Pseudobacteriovorax antillogorgiicola: one gene and its partner. The main gene of each other region encodes a partner of the protein of the gene in region 2 in a complex. Links are inferred from orthologs where the notes say so. Each region holds a gene or a part of one and is shown on either strand. Other genes may lie near its edges.

The links.
Region 1: the proteins of tsaD (region 2) and tsaE are in contact, whole or in part, in a crystal structure (PDB 6N9A), measured with the Thermotoga maritima proteins. The link is inferred for Pseudobacteriovorax antillogorgiicola from one-to-one orthologs. Residues at the interface, in WP_004082750.1 of Thermotoga maritima: Cys10, Asp11, Arg49, His50, Leu82, Gly84, Gly135, Gly136, Glu154, Thr155, Leu156, Asp157, Asp158, Ser159, Glu162, Asp165, Lys166, Arg169, Leu170, Tyr175, Lys213, Thr214, Leu217, Tyr218, Gln221, Arg222, Asn324; in WP_004082108.1 of Thermotoga maritima: Leu37, Gly38, Lys46, Lys57, Val59, Lys60, Ser61, Thr63, Phe64, Thr65, Leu66, Met67, Val69, Pro71, Tyr82, Arg83, Leu84, Asp86, Asp88, Phe89, Asp93, Ile128, Asp130, Glu131, Arg134.

Annotation. Positions count from the first base shown.
Region 1 is NZ_FWZT01000025.1:60,021-66,770, reverse strand. What follows is about bases 968-3,845. They hold tsaE (tRNA (adenosine(37)-N6)-threonylcarbamoyltransferase complex ATPase subunit type 1 TsaE), read left to right. Parts: upstream 968-2,131; coding sequence 2,132-2,560; downstream 2,561-3,845. Other genes in these bases: B9N89_RS25475 (sensor histidine kinase), read right to left, coding at 2,578-3,834; B9N89_RS25485 (pyridoxine 5'-phosphate synthase), read left to right, coding at 1,374-2,132; glmM (phosphoglucosamine mutase), read left to right, coding at 968-1,364. In the rest of the region: more of glmM, read left to right, coding at 15-967; B9N89_RS25470 (serine hydrolase domain-containing protein), read right to left, coding at 4,096-6,042; B9N89_RS25465 (enoyl-CoA hydratase-related protein), read right to left, coding at 6,327-6,750. UniProt on the Escherichia coli protein: Required for the formation of a threonylcarbamoyl group on adenosine at position 37 (t(6)A37) in tRNAs that read codons beginning with adenine.
Region 2 is NZ_FWZT01000014.1:32,095-40,109, forward strand. What follows is about bases 2,802-5,599. They hold tsaD (tRNA (adenosine(37)-N6)-threonylcarbamoyltransferase complex transferase subunit TsaD), read left to right. Parts: upstream 2,802-3,591; coding sequence 3,592-4,608; downstream 4,609-5,599. Other genes in these bases: B9N89_RS17750 (tetratricopeptide repeat protein), read left to right, coding at 2,802-3,480; rsmA (16S rRNA (adenine(1518)-N(6)/adenine(1519)-N(6))-dimethyltransferase RsmA), read left to right, coding at 4,655-5,476; B9N89_RS17765 (2Fe-2S iron-sulfur cluster-binding protein), read left to right, coding at 5,559-5,599. Outside these bases: B9N89_RS17735 (ATPase, T2SS/T4P/T4SS family), read left to right, coding at 1-350; B9N89_RS17740 (DEAD/DEAH box helicase), read right to left, coding at 322-2,124; B9N89_RS17745 (hypothetical protein), read left to right, coding at 2,220-2,669; more of B9N89_RS17750, read left to right, coding at 2,671-2,801; more of B9N89_RS17765, read left to right, coding at 5,600-5,870; B9N89_RS17770 (2,3,4,5-tetrahydropyridine-2,6-dicarboxylate N-succinyltransferase), read right to left, coding at 6,027-6,857; B9N89_RS17775 (pyridoxal phosphate-dependent aminotransferase), read right to left, coding at 6,868-8,015.

The DNA of each region.
Region 1 (6,750 bases), on a different replicon or contig from region 2:
GAGAGGCACAAGTTGTGGGTAAGTACTTTGGCACGGATGGCATACGAGGAAAAGCAAACGTTCATCCTATGTCTCCTGATTTTGTATTGAGGCTCGGTCAAGCCATTGGAATTCACTTTCGCAAGGCTTACCCCAAACCAAAGATCCTTATTGGCAAGGACACCCGACGTAGTGGATACATGCTGGAGCAAGCTCTAAGTTCTGGTATTTGCAGCGTTGGAGTTGATGTCGGCTTCTTAGGCCCATTGCCAACCCCAGGGATTGCCTATTTGACGCGAGGAATGAGGGCATGTGCCGGCATTGTGATCTCTGCGTCCCACAATCCCTTTCATGATAATGGGATTAAGATTTTCAGTGACAATGGCTTTAAGTTGCCGGATGAAATTGAGGACAAGCTGGAGTCGTTGCTGGAGCTTGATCCGATATTGGATAGCTTCCCAGTTGATATGCAGATTGGCAATGCCAAGCGTATTGACGATGCGGTAGGCCAGTACGCGGTTTTCCTAAAGGAGCAGTTTCCAAAACACCTAACCCTCGAAGGGATGAGGATTGTCTTAGATTGTGCCAATGGTGCCGCATACAAGGTGGCACCGAAGGTTTTCGAAGAATTAGGGGCGGAACTATTCGTTGTGGGCGACAAGCCTGATGGTCGCAATATCAATGATCAGTGTGGGGCATTACACCCTCAAAAGGTGAAGGACTTAGTTAAACTGTACAAGGCAGATATTGGCCTCGCTTTTGATGGTGATGCCGATCGCTTGATTGTCGTTGATGATACAGCGGAAATCATTGATGGCGACCAGATCATGGCGATCTGTGCCAGCTACATGAAGAAAGCTGGACGGCTTAGAAAGTCGACAGTGGTTGCTACGGTTATGAGTAACATGGGCCTTGATATCGCAATGAAAAGTATTGGGGTGAAATTGCTCCGTACCAAAGTAGGCGATCGCTACGTTGTCGACGAAATGCGTCGCGGTGGATACAACCTCGGCGGCGAGCAATCGGGGCATATGGTTTTTTCAGATAGCAGCACCACCGGAGATGGAATCTTGGCAGCTCTTCATTTGCTAGAGATTGTGCAGGAGACTAAATCGCCTTTATCAGAGCACAAAAAGTGCATGGAAGTTTTACCGCAGGTTCTAAAGAACGTGAAGGTTAGCAAGAAGGTGCCTTTGGAAGAATTGCCGAAGGTAAAGGAATCAATTGCAGTGTGTGAGACAAAACTTGGAACGAAGGGGCGGGTCCTGTTTCGATATTCAGGAACTGAAAATCTAGCTCGTATCATGCTAGAAGGCGAAGATAGCCACGAGTTGGAACTGATGGCCCGCGAAATTGCAGATAGTTTACAGAATAGTACGAATTAGGAGTTTATCTTGATTAGATTGGGAGTGAATCTTGATCATGTGGCAACCGTTCGGAACGCCCGTGGTGAAGCCTATCCAAACCCTGTTCAGGCCGCACTTCTCGCGGAGCTCGGGGGAGCTGATAATATAACCTGTCATCTACGTGAAGACCGGCGTCACATCAAGGATCGAGATGTCGAGTTGCTGAAGGAGCAGATTAACGTTCCACTCAACTTTGAGATGGCCATTACAGATGAGATGGTCGCGATCGCAAAAAGAGTAAAACCCCATGCCGTAACTTTAGTCCCTGAAAAACGCCAGGAACTAACCACTGAGGGTGGGCTTGATCCGAATCACTACCAGAACTTGCAGAAGGTCATCTCTGATCTCAAAGAGCATGATATGCTTGTCTCTTTATTTGTTGAGGCGGATGAGCGGGTCATCGAGCAAACAAAGCAACTTGGTGCCGACGCAATCGAAATCCATACTGGTAACTTCTGTCATGAGATGGATGCAGCCCGTTCTAGCCAGCGACAATGGGAATTGGTAAAGCCGCTGATGGAATCTGCAAAACAAGCTCATGAGATGGGCTTGCAAGTTCATTTTGGGCATGGATTGCATTACAGTAATGCCCACTGGATGCAGGCGATTCCCTTTTGCGAGGAAGCCAACATTGGCCACGCGATTATCTCCCGTGCGATCTATGTGGGCTTGGAATCAGCAGTTCGCGAGATGAAGTCACTGTTAAACGACAGCCGTTTTGCGCCTAGACTTAAGGGGCTGGACTGATGGGCTTCGAAAAGCTGGTTGTCGGGGAGAACTCTCTTTATGAGCTTCTCCTGAAGCTGGATGAGGCTTTGCCTGAAAACTTTGTGCTTTGGTTAAAAGGGGAAATGGGGGCTGGAAAGACCACTCTCGTTCGCCACTACCTGCGCGGCAAGGGCCTTTCCGATGAAACTCCAGTAGTATCACCGACGTATACGATTATGAATGAGTATCAAATTGGCGATCGATGGTACGCGCACCTCGATTTATATCGGGCAGAAGATAGCTTCAGTCTCGATGAAATTGGAGTTAAAGATAGGGACTATCGGGGAATATTTCTTGAGTGGCCTGATACGCCAGGCGATGATGAAACCATTGCTCCAAGCCACATACTGCACATTAGCTACGAAGAGGATGGGCAGTCGCGAGGCTATCGCTTAGAAACAGTATAGCCCTACTATGCTATTCCCTAGCCAGCCAGTGGAATCATTTCTGATGCATCTTTCTCTGTCATCGATATGGTGAAGGTGGTAACTTCTTTGTCACGGTTGGCTTCGATACTCCAGCCATAAAGAGCGATAATCGAATGAACTAGGGTGAGATTCAAGCCCATCCCCTTGCCGATGTCTTTGGTGGTATAGAAGGGGTCAAACACATGATCTAGGGTGGTGTCAGGTGGTAGGCTCGCATTGTCAACTATATGCAGTTGTCTGCTATCCATCCCTTCGTACTGAATCACTTTAACCTTGCCATTGCGAGATGGTCCATGCTTTTCGATCGCATCAAGGGAATTCTCGATACATGTCTTGAGGATTGCTGACAGGTGGAAATGGTTGCAAACTATGGGTCGCGAGCTGGGATGGGCTTCGATTTGAATCTCAAGGCGACAGGCTCGATCTTGAACCTCAGAAAACACCTCACTGAATACATGGTGCAGATCAATAGGAAGAATTTTTTGATCGTTGTGGTTGTTGGAAAACATGCGAATCGATGCGACAATCTCCTCAATTCTTTGTAATGCGTGATCCATTTTTTCAAGCCAGTGGGCTTTTTTCTGGGGAGTAAGCTTTTCTTGCTGGATGATAGCAAGACTGCCTTTGGAAATCGCGAGCGGGTTACTAATTTCATGGGCTATACCGCCGGCCATCATTCCAAGTGAAGACAAGCGTTCATTCTGCTCCATGATCTTTCGTGATTTTGAGATTTCATTCAGACAGCGAGTGGACAATGCATCAAAATAGTAGCTGGCCACAAGGGTTAGTGTGAGGGCAACGATTCGGGTGAGGAATAGGTTGTGATGATGAGGGGAAAACATCTCGCTATCGTAAGCATAGAACCAGATACTGCCTGTGAAAAGCACGGATATAAAGTAAATAATTAGCCCTGGCCTAATCCCTAAGATAAAAACTGAGGCCAATATCAATACGGGAAGGACGATAAAGCCCTCATGATTTATATCTGGTCCTGATTTTAAAATAGTAAGCGAAAGATTGAGGAAGCCGAGAACGATCAGTAGCCAAGCTATGAGCATCGGCAGCCGGTGAAAACTCAAACGCAAACCTAGGAATACAAGGATGCTGAAGGTATGAAATATCAACTGATTGTGCTGATAGGATTCGACAAAGATGTTAAGGAGATAGATAATAAGGTAGCTCAGAATTGCTAAATCAAGACTCAACTTCAAGTATTGAAAGCGATATTTCTGAATAACTTTGTTTTCGAGCATGTTCCTATGATCTCTTTAGTTCTACCATGCTCTGGTATCGGCTAGTATTTTCTGACATAAATAAAATAAGAGGTGTCGATGCTAATTCATACCGAAGAAAAAATATCTAGGTGACAAAAAGCAGATAGCCGCTCCCTTGAAGGTTTTGGGATCCTTAAATATCATCATTTTTTCTATCTAAAATGGTAGCTTGAACCACCGAGGTCTAGGCCTCGTGGTTCTGGCTAAGCTACTGTATCCTTGTGTCAGCTAGCGGTCTATTTAAGGGCAGGCGATGGGCTCGTCTTCAAAACTACGACAAGTACATGTCTCTTTGTTGGGATCTTCACTTTTTAAGATTGCCGAAACGATTTCGGGATCATCAGTCAGATTCAATGAACCATGTAAGCGAACGGTTTTGCCAAGTGCGATCTTATCTGGGGCGTCACCACAGGTGTAGAGGCGCGAGGTCTGGTACGGATCGCTTATCGCTTCAACACAAGATCTTATATAGCCATTGGGTTTGTCATCATCGCCTTCCGCAACAATCCATGACTCCCTTAAAACTATTGCAGCAGCCTTGGATATATCGTTGATTTCGATGATCCCTCGACTGTTGCTTGCAGCTTCTTCGAGCCACTTCTCGTCGATATTGATAATTAAGCCACTTGCTCCAGGCTCACTATCATTACAACCTGGTAGGCTTCTTAATCCTGATTGCAGACATGGTTTAAAGGGCGGAAGTAGGCTTGATGAGTTTGAGTCGGGCCCATCTTTATCCTCAAAAGCTGAAGCAACGACTTGTATCTTAGAGGGAGCATTATCATCTGAGAGTGTTAAGCTAATGGTATTATAAAATGTCTCACGCTTTTGACCGTGAAACGGCTTGAATCGAAAGCTTTCTATGTTGCTAAGGTAGTCTTCACCCCAAAAATTACCGTTATTCGGAGCGTCGTTGAGAGTACCTTTGATACTAAATCGAATCGAATAGGGACTTGAGGCGCTATGAAGCTGGTCAGGAATGGGGCAGGCTTTCTGCACTTGAGGTTTCTTGTCGGACTTAACTAGTTTAAGGTGTTGATTAAGTAGATTATAAATCTGCCCCTGATCGTAGTTCCCTTCATAGGTAACAGCCAGTTTGGTCTCTGCCTCGAATAGCATCGTCGATCGAAAGCCCAGTGGTGTGGCGCCACCGTGACCAATAGCGGTTCCCTGGCTAGTTTGCCAGCGCATGAGGCCAAGGCCGTAGTCTAGGGGTAGATATCCGAGTTTGCATTCCTGAAAGGCCATCATTTCAGCCTTTGAGTTATCGGAAAGAAGGCGATTGCCTATGAACAATGCTTCTGTGAAGGTGCGAAGATCACCAGCACTACTAGAAATTGCTCCGCTAGCGCCAGCGATACTTGAGTCTAACACTTGCGTCATAGCTACCAGTTGATCAGAAATCACAGCTTTAGGCTTTAGCAGTCGGACGAGGGTATTTTGAATCCCACTTAGAGTAGAATAGCCAACGGTTTGGGGAACAGAGATCTCTTCTTGGACACCATAGAAAGTTTCTTGTAGTTCTAGCGGATCAAAAATTCTAGTTCTAAACTCCTGAGCAAGGGGCTGCCCTGTCACGGTCTCAATAAGTAATCCCAAAACTATATAGTTCGTTTGAGAGTAGCTACAGTCTTCGCCTGGAGAGTAATCCAAGGGGCTTTCATAGATGAGATTAATGATCTCCTCTGGCGACCAGCTACGGCTAATGTTGGGGAAAAGCTGAGCAACCAAATCTTCGGCTTGAGAGTAATCAGGAATACCTGCAGACATCTGTAGCAACTGCCTGATGGTGATATCACTCCACTTGGAGTATTGCGGTAGGTGCTTGGCGAGGGGATCTTCTAGATTGATCAGTCCCTCTTCAGCAAGTTGAAGAGTCACTACTGATACAAAGGTTTTAGTATTGCTGCCAATCTCCATCAGGTCGTTAGGTGATAAGGGAGCCTGAGTTTTTATGTTGGAGACACCGCTTGCCCCTTGCCAACTGATGCCTTGAGGCAGGTTGATGCTCATAGCGATACCTGGCTCACCTGTGAAGTGGATATAGTCATCCAAGGAATTTTGCATAATCTCAGCGAAGTCAGGTGAGTTGCTTGCGTGGAGGTTTGAGTGTGATGATTCTTGGCAGGCTGCACTAAAAAGAAGGCAACCCATCGAGAAGAACTTGAGGTGATAACGAAGTCCCATGTAAGCTCCTAAGCGTTGTTTTGAGCACCCCTTGCTACTGAATACAAGAGATTACTCCGATTCATATCGATGTCCAAATAATTCAATATGACGATTGAACTGCAAAATGGAGTCCTTGCGAAAGCATACATCTCTTGCTTGCAGTCTAAATGTAGTGTTTAGGAGACTTGTGTGGGATAGGATACAGGTGTGTGGGGAAAGGTAGTGGTGTGCGGGGAAAGTTCACTATCTGCAAAACAGGCTAGAGAATTTTGCTATGTAAAAGGAGGATAATCCTCCTGTTTCTAGGGAACCATAAAAAGTGATTCACTTGGTGCTACACTACGTACCCAGATTGGTTTTCGTTTTTCAAAAAACGAGCCTAAACCTTCTTGGCCCATGGGAGTTGCGCGGATCTTAGCGATGCTTTGCGCTGTCTCGTCGATTTGAGCATTGCTGTGAGAGTTTACAGTATCCTGCAAAATCTTATAGGCAACCTGTGCTTCGGGACTTGCAGCAAGAATATGATTAGCCTCACCGATGAGCCATTCATTGATGGTTTCAACCGTTTGAATCTCTTCAATCAAACCACAAGATTTAGCCTGCTCAGCATTAAATACTTGGGCAGAAAGGGTAAATCTACGAAGACTGGAGGGCTTCATCTTACGCGATAAGTAGGGAAGAATCACAGCAGGTATGAGGCCAACCCGTGCTTCACTGAGGCAGAAG
Region 2 (8,015 bases):
AAGGGCAGGGTGCGTTTAGCCTGACAGACCTTCTTCGTGAGTCTCTCAGGATGAGGCCTGATCGCTTTGTGCTGGGCGAAATCCGTGGGCAGGAGGCCCTAGCTCTATTTCAGATGCTGATGGCATCTCATGAGGGGGTCTGGGCTACCATTCATGCTTCCGGCCCCGACATGCTAGTGCCGCGTCTTTCGCAATTGAGTGGGGTCCATGAAGCCGAATGGCAACAGCTTTTTGAAGGACTGAAGCCTTGCTATGTGCAAATGCAAAGAAAAAAGCCCCGCGTGGCGGGGCTTTTTCAATTTGAAAATGGAACGTTTCATCCTATTTTTTTCGACCAAAAACCAGCTTGAGGAACTTTTTGACCACACCACCCAATGACTGGTTTTGCTTGGCTGCTACTTGTGGCTCTCTGGTTTTTTCTTTCACCCTTTGGCGATTACGTTGTTGGTTGCCCTTCTTACCATCCTTTCGGTTGTCGTGGCGATCCTGAGGCCGCTTGCGCCCCTTATTCCCTTGGTGGGTCGATTTTTTCTTACGGGTATCTTGCTCATCCGAGCGGCCTTTGCCGCGGCTATGTTTCTTACGGCTACGATCTTGGCCGTCTCTGCCTTTAGCAGAGCTAGCGCCTTTGCGATTGTCTGGCTTTCCGCCACGCTTGTTGCCGCCCTTGCGGTCCTTGTTGCGATCACCGGAGCCAGCTTTTGTGACTGAGGTAGTGCCTTTGAATTCAGGGTCTTTATATGGATTCAAAGCCTTGTCTTCAATGGCGAGGTGCTCCTCATCAGCCATAGTGACTTTTATGTCTATCTGGGAGCCTAAGTACTCCCGTATGGCTTCCAAGTTGTGGCCATAGTCTTCGCAGATGAGAGAGTAGGCGGAACCCTGAGCGCCAGCACGTGCCGTACGTCCGATACGGTGAACATAGTTGGCAGCCTCTCCTGGGAGGTCGAAGTTATAAACGTGGGTTATGTCCGAGATGTGTAGCCCTCGACTTGCTACATCAGTGGCAATGAGTGCCTTGACCTTGCCCTCTTTAATTCGCTCGATCAGATTGATACGCTTACGCTGAGGTAAGTCCCCTGTAATCAAATCTGCTTCAATGCCGTTGTTGACAAGTTTGTAGTGAACCCATTCGGCAACCAGTTTTGTATTGGTGAAAATGATCGAGCACTTGGGTTGGTGCTCCCGAATCAGCCCAAGTAATACTTGCAATTTTTCCGTGGATTCGCAAACGATCGCCTTTTGATCAATGCGTTCTGGAGTCATGACTTCAGGGTTGACGGAAATGTATTTTGGATCTTCTAAATACTCAAAGGCCAGCTCTTTCACCTGGTCATTGGTGGTCGCTGAGAATAGGAGCTTTTGGGTTTCTTCACCGAGGTGGCGTAAAAAGAACTCCACATCTTCGATAAAGCCCATATCAAACATGCGATCAGCTTCATCGCAGACAAACTGAAGACAGTGCTGCAAAGACAGGATCTTCTTCTGGCGATAGTCTTTCAGTCGGCCTGGTGTGGCAACGATGACGTCTACACCATCCTTGATGGCTTTGGCTTGCTTATCGTAGTCGACCCCACCATAGACGGCCATAGACCTAATATTGGTAGCTTTGAAAAGCTCTTCCGCATCGGAGTGGATCTGTACTGCGAGTTCCCTTGTGGGAACCAGAATAATAGCTAAGGGATCACGACTTTTGATTTCGCCCTTTTTAAGCTTGCTGATCTCATTGGCAATGGAAATCAAAAAGACTCCGGTTTTGCCTGTTCCGGTTTGGGCAAAGCCAGCTACATCGCGACCGGGGATCGTGTACGGCAAGCATTTGCTCTGCACTGGTGTAGGGGCTGTCCAGCCCATCTGGCGAATGGCGTCGAGAACCGTTGGCTCTAAGTTTAGGGTCTCAAAACTGCCTACCTCTTCCGTGCCCTCGTCAGAAACAAGCTCGGCTGACTCATCCTCGAAATCGGGATCATCATCCTTGTCGGCAAGATCTTTATCGGCAAGATCTTCATTGTCGAGTTGGGTTTGCTTAAGGTTTTCGTCGGTTGCTGTTACAGTTTCTTGGGTGGTTTCGTCATCTGAAGCGATGCTTAAGCCGGTGTCGTTATTTTCTTGGTTTTTATTCATATACTTCTTTTACTCAATTCGAACATTTTTGAAGCCCGAAGCGCTTAATCTTTGCGAAATCGATCCGATAAAACTGACAAAAAGTCAGGTGTGCCATGATAGACAACGAAGACCAAAATCCTAGTGACGCAATCGATTCCGAGGAATCGGAGTCTCCGCAGCTTGATCAAAAGACTACGGATGATAACCCAGAATCGGCTTCTCTCCAAGGAGAAGAAGCTATAGCCAGCCGATCTGAGCCCACTGAGACTGCCAGTCCTGATGAAGATGATAACAAAGATGACGGTAGAGTCCACGACAATGACGAAAATTTGGCAATCGATGAACCTGCTGACCTACGGGATGTCTTGTCCGAATTGGCGCAGTTTAGTCATGCGACCGAGGACTACCTTCGTTGGAAAGAAGAGTTGAAGCTATTGACCATGGATGCAGTCTTGAATCTTCCTTACTACGAGCTATGGCGTGCTGAAGCCAACGATTGGTTTAGACGATCAGTTATACTAAGATCTCGAAGACGAAAATTGGAGAAGAAGAAAGGAGCCTAGTTTGTTCGGTTACAAAGCGCAGTTGTTGGTTGTGGTTTTCGCTCTTGTTGGGTGCGTAACTCCTCAAGAGGAAAGACAAATCAAAGAGGATATCGCTCGGCTCCAAGCTCAGTTGGTGCAGATGCAGAACGACTTTCAAGACTCAGATTCCAGCCTTAAGTCGAGCACCAATAAGCGTGCTGCCAGCACCAACTCGCGACTTGAGCGGATGACCATTGATATTCAGAAGCTTAAAGGTGAGGTTGATGCTCTAAGAGTGGGGGTGATTACAGGACAGTTACCAGGTCAAACCGACGATGAAGGCCCCTCCATGGCAACCAAACTCTTGGCGGTGATCGAGCGTCTTGAGGCTCTTGAGGAGCAACAAAAGAAGATCATGACGGCGATCGAGAAGGCAGGTAGCCCTTCTAAAAAAGTAGAGTCGAAACGTTCGAGCAAGGTGGCCACCAATATCAAAGGCTTGCGTCGGGCATTTAAGGAAAAACGCTACCGACACGTGAAAGAGGATGCCCCCGCTGTGATTAAAAAGCTCAAGAAAGGCACCAAGCTCCGCAAAGAGGCCCAGTTTTTATTCGCGGAAAGTCTTTACAAACTCGGCGATATTAAATCAGCGGCTCTCGAATTTGACGAGTACCTCAAGTCAGATCCGGACAACAAGGTTGCCCATGCTAATTTGCGCCTGGGAGACTGTTTTCGTCACCTCGGAGACTCAGCTACGGCCAAGATTTACTATGACGAATTAGTGAGTCGGTATAGCAGTAGCGAAGAGGCTCGCATTGCGAAGCAGCGACTTGAAAAGCTTAGTATTTGAGTCGAAGCTTTCTGTGTTATCCGACAAGCTATCCTTCCAGCTTGATAAAGCTTGATCCATCTCCTATAAGTACTGTGTAGTTTTGTAGCGTCAATTATACGTGAATCGAACATGCTAGTACTAGGAATTGAGTCAAGCTGCGATGAGACCGCAGCGGCAGTTGTTGAAGATGGTCGCAAGGTTTTATCCTCGCAAGTCTTTTCCCAAATAGAGACCCATAAGGTCTTCGGCGGTGTGGTGCCAGAGATTGCAGCGCGGGAGCATCTGAAGGTTATTCAACCGATGGTGCAAGCTGCCTTGGATGAGGCTTCGTGCACCTTGGAAGATATCGATGCCATCGCAGTGACCCAAGGCCCAGGCTTAGTTGGAGCCCTTTTAGTCGGCATAACCTACGCCAAGGGTCTGGCATTAGGAACAGGAAAGCCACTGATTCCGGTGAATCACGTTCATGCCCATATTCACGGCGCTCTCTTGGGCCTCGATGCTCCATTGGAGTCGCTATTTCCAGGCTTAGCGCTGGTGGTATCCGGCGGGCATACCAACATCTACTATATGGCAAACCCAACAGACTTTGAGCTTCTAGCGCAGACCATCGACGATGCCTGTGGTGAAAGTTTTGATAAAGTCGCCAAGCTTTTTGGTCTTGGATATCCTGGTGGGCCAAGGATCGAAGCCCTCGCAAAACAAGGAAATCCAAACCACTTTCAAATGCCGAGGATGGTCGAAGAGAAGAAACGCTTGCTGTTTAGCTATTCTGGATTGAAGACACATATGGTAAACTTACGTCACAGGAACAAGGGAGTTTTTACCGATGAAGAAACTGCCGACCTGTGTGCTGCGTTTCAGGAAGAAGCTTTAGGGCAGCTTGTTCGCAAGCTGGAATCAGCCCTTGCTTTGAAGCCAGCATCATCCATTCTGGTCGCTGGCGGCGTAGCAGCTAATCAGCGGTTCCGGGCTATGGTGGATGAAGCCATCAATGTTCCGGTTTATTTTCCGCACCTGCGGTATTGCTCTGACAATGCAGCTATGATCGCAGCTCTGGGATACCATCAATTTAACACTCAAACCCATCCTCAGTCAGTCTTCAGTGACTACGATTGGGATGCATTTTCCCGCTACCATCGGTAGTGGCAGGCGCGGTTGATGAACTTCTGAAAACGAGGAAAAATGGGCTATGGGTCGGCGACAGCATTCGGGGCTGGTACAGAAAAAATCGTTAGGACAGGTGTTTCTCAACACCGATTGGCCGGTGCAGAAGGTCGTGGATCGCTTGCAAGAGTGGGGGGTGCGACGCACCATCGAGATTGGACCAGGACCAGGTATTCTTACGCGAGCGCTTCTTGAAGCGGGCTTTGACGTAACAGCCGTTGAACGTGATGATCGCTTCGTCGAACGTCTAGCGGACTACAAGCGTGCCCGGGGTGATAACCTCAAAGGCAAACTCGAAATCGTTGGCGAAGATGTTTTGAAATTCGACTTGGAGGCTTGGGTGGGCTCGTCCCACGAGCCCGCAGCGGTCTGCGGAAATATTCCGTACAATATCTCATCGCCAATTCTCATGTGGGCCTTACCCCATTTGCCTCAGCTGAAAGGCATCAATTTTCTCACTCAGCTAGAGTTTGCCGCTCGCCTAGCAGGTCAGGTAGGGACCAAGGCTTATGGTAGTTTAAGCGTGTTTGCTCAGTTGCGAGCTAAGGTTACCATGGACTGCAAGGTTGATCGCAGTTGCTTCACGCCGGTTCCGAAAGTCGATAGTGCTCTTGTTTCTCTCAAGCCCAAATCTATTGGGATCAGTGATGAGCTACTCAAGCAGGTTGAAACCCTCACGAGGGGCGCATTCACCCAGCGTCGTAAAATTCTAAAAAATGCGATCAGTCAGTTTCTAAGTGAAGAAGATTTGATCAAAAACTGCCCAATCGATTTAAATCGTCGCCCCGACTCTTTACGTCCGGAAGAGTATGTGCAAATCGCAAAGTACATTTTCGACAATCGCTGATACATCCCGTTGAGGAAGGGGTTTTCCCCTTTCGATCTGGATTCGGTACACTATTATAGCGGACTGAATTCAGGAGGTGTTCATGCCAAGGGTAATATTCAAGCCAAGTGGCAATGTTTCTGAGGTGCCCGAAAATACAAAAATACTGGTTGCTGCCAATCGCATCAAGCAAGATATTGAATTCGGCTGCGCTTCATGTCGCTGTGGTACTTGTGGGGTTCGTATTCGCGGCTCCTTAAGCCCAATGAAAGCCAATGAAAAAGATCTACTGGAAAAGATGCATCTTTCCCTTGATGGTACGATTCGCTTGGCTTGCCAGGCGCGGGTATTGGATTCTGATGTGGAAGTTGATCTTGATTTTCAGAGAGAGTACAGCCCAGACCAAGGCTCCTGAGGGACTCGAAAAACTCTTCGTGTGCTGCGTTATGCCTCGCTTGTGAAATCCTCACGCACCTTTGTGCGCTGCGTTTTCATAATCGAGCCATGCCTTGCCCCCGAAGTTTTTTCGAGCCCCTCAAACCTGAGAATCTTCGTGTGCTGCGTTATGCCTCTATACGGAAAGGGCGAATTCCCTTAGCACATCGTTTAGTGATGTTTTGAGGTCTGTGGACGGCTTCCGATCGCCAATGATGTAGGCACAGGATGTGTAGATCTTACCACCTGGAACCTCTTTTTCCTTTGTCCCTGGAACTACTACAGACCGTGCTGGAATACGGCCTTTGCTCTCTTTGATCTCGCCACCACGGATGTCGATGATTGGAGTCGATGAGGTGATCGTGACATTGGCAGCGAGAACCGCCTCATTGCCGATTTCAACACCTTCTACTACGATCGCTCGTGAGCCGATAAATGCACCGTCACCAATGATGACTGGTTTTGCTCCGGCTGGCTCTAAAACACCACCAATGCCGACGCCCCCTGATAGGTGAACATTTGCCCCGATCTGGGCACATGATCCAACTGTTGCCCAAGTATCAACCATTGACCCTTTGCCAATATAGGCTCCAATATTTACGTAAGAAGGCATCAACACTACACCCTCTTCCATAAATGTGCCGTACCGTGCAGTAGCTGGTGGCACAACCCGGACCTTGAGGTCTTCGAAATTGGTCTTCAATGGGATCTTATCAAAGTAGGTAAACGGCCCCACCTCGATTTTTTCCATCTTGGTGATTTTGAAATATAGTAAGATCGCTTGCTTGATCCAGGCATGGGTGGTCCACTCATCGCCATCACGGGTGGCTACTCGAATGGCACCGGTATCGAGGAGCTTGATTGCCTCATGTACATACGGTTCCACCTGCGACAGAGCATCCTGCTGACCGCCTTCTAAGGCTGCAACGGCATCTTCAATTTTGGCTTGAACGGTTGAAATTTCCATTGTTTGACTCCTAATATCTCTTGGTAACAAAAGTTTCCATAATGTCCATAGCTGGTTTTAAATCTTGTTGGTCGGGGACCATTGCAAGGCGAACATAGCCCTTAATGCCTTCACTCAGCCATTGAGAAGGGCTAGTAATAACGCCATGCTTAGCAAGGTCCAAGCTGAAGGTAATATCGTCGTCATCCTCCCGCAGGGGGCACCACAGATAAAAGCCAGCCTGAGGTCGATCTTGGATCATGTTCATTTTTTGGAGGCGCTCGAAGCAATAGTCGAGGCGCTCGGTAAATATTTTTCGCCTTTCGGCTACATGCTCGTCATCATTCCAGGCAACCGTCGCAGCGGCTTGAATGGGCAGGGGAGTACCCACTCCGAAATTAGCCCGTGCCTTGCGGATCGAGCCGATCAATTTACGATCACCCAGGATAAATCCACTGCGATAACCGGTGAGGCCGGATCGCTTTGAAAGGCTCATGAAAGATAAGATATTTTTGTGACCATATTTTAAGATGTGATGAGGTCGCTCACCGCTATTATCCCAAGAGCTATGATAAATATCGGTATAGCAGTCGTCGGAAAGAAGGATCACATCTCGCTTTTGGCACCAAGCAATAATCTCTTTCAGGTATCCCTCATCGGCAGTAGAACCCGTAGGGTTATGGGGGTAATTAATCCAAAGTGCAGCTGCATCAGCTTGAACGCTCTCTGGCAAGTCCCAAGGCTTGATTTTGAAGCCGTCGTCGGCATCTAGGTTGATGGGTACCGGAGTCCCTCCTGAAAAAAGGATTGAGCTTTTGTAAACGGGGTACCCCGGATTGGGATACAGGATACTCTTGCGGCCACCGGCACGACCAACCAAGGATAGAGCTATATGGAACACAGCCTCCTTGCTGCCATTCGTCGGAATCAAGTCGAGGTCATCGCTTTCCTGGTAAGAAAATCGTCTCTCGCAATAACCCCAGATACTTTTTCGTAGCTCCGGGCTACCGTTGATACTTGGGTATTGACTGATTTCCGGAATACTATCTTTCATGGCCTGTTTGATAGGGGCCCAAGTTGGGATACGGGGGTCTCCGGTCCCAAAGTCAAAAACTCTTGTCCCGGCATCCACCAGGTCCTGACGAATTTTGGCCAGGGCTTCCATTGGGTAGGTCGGTA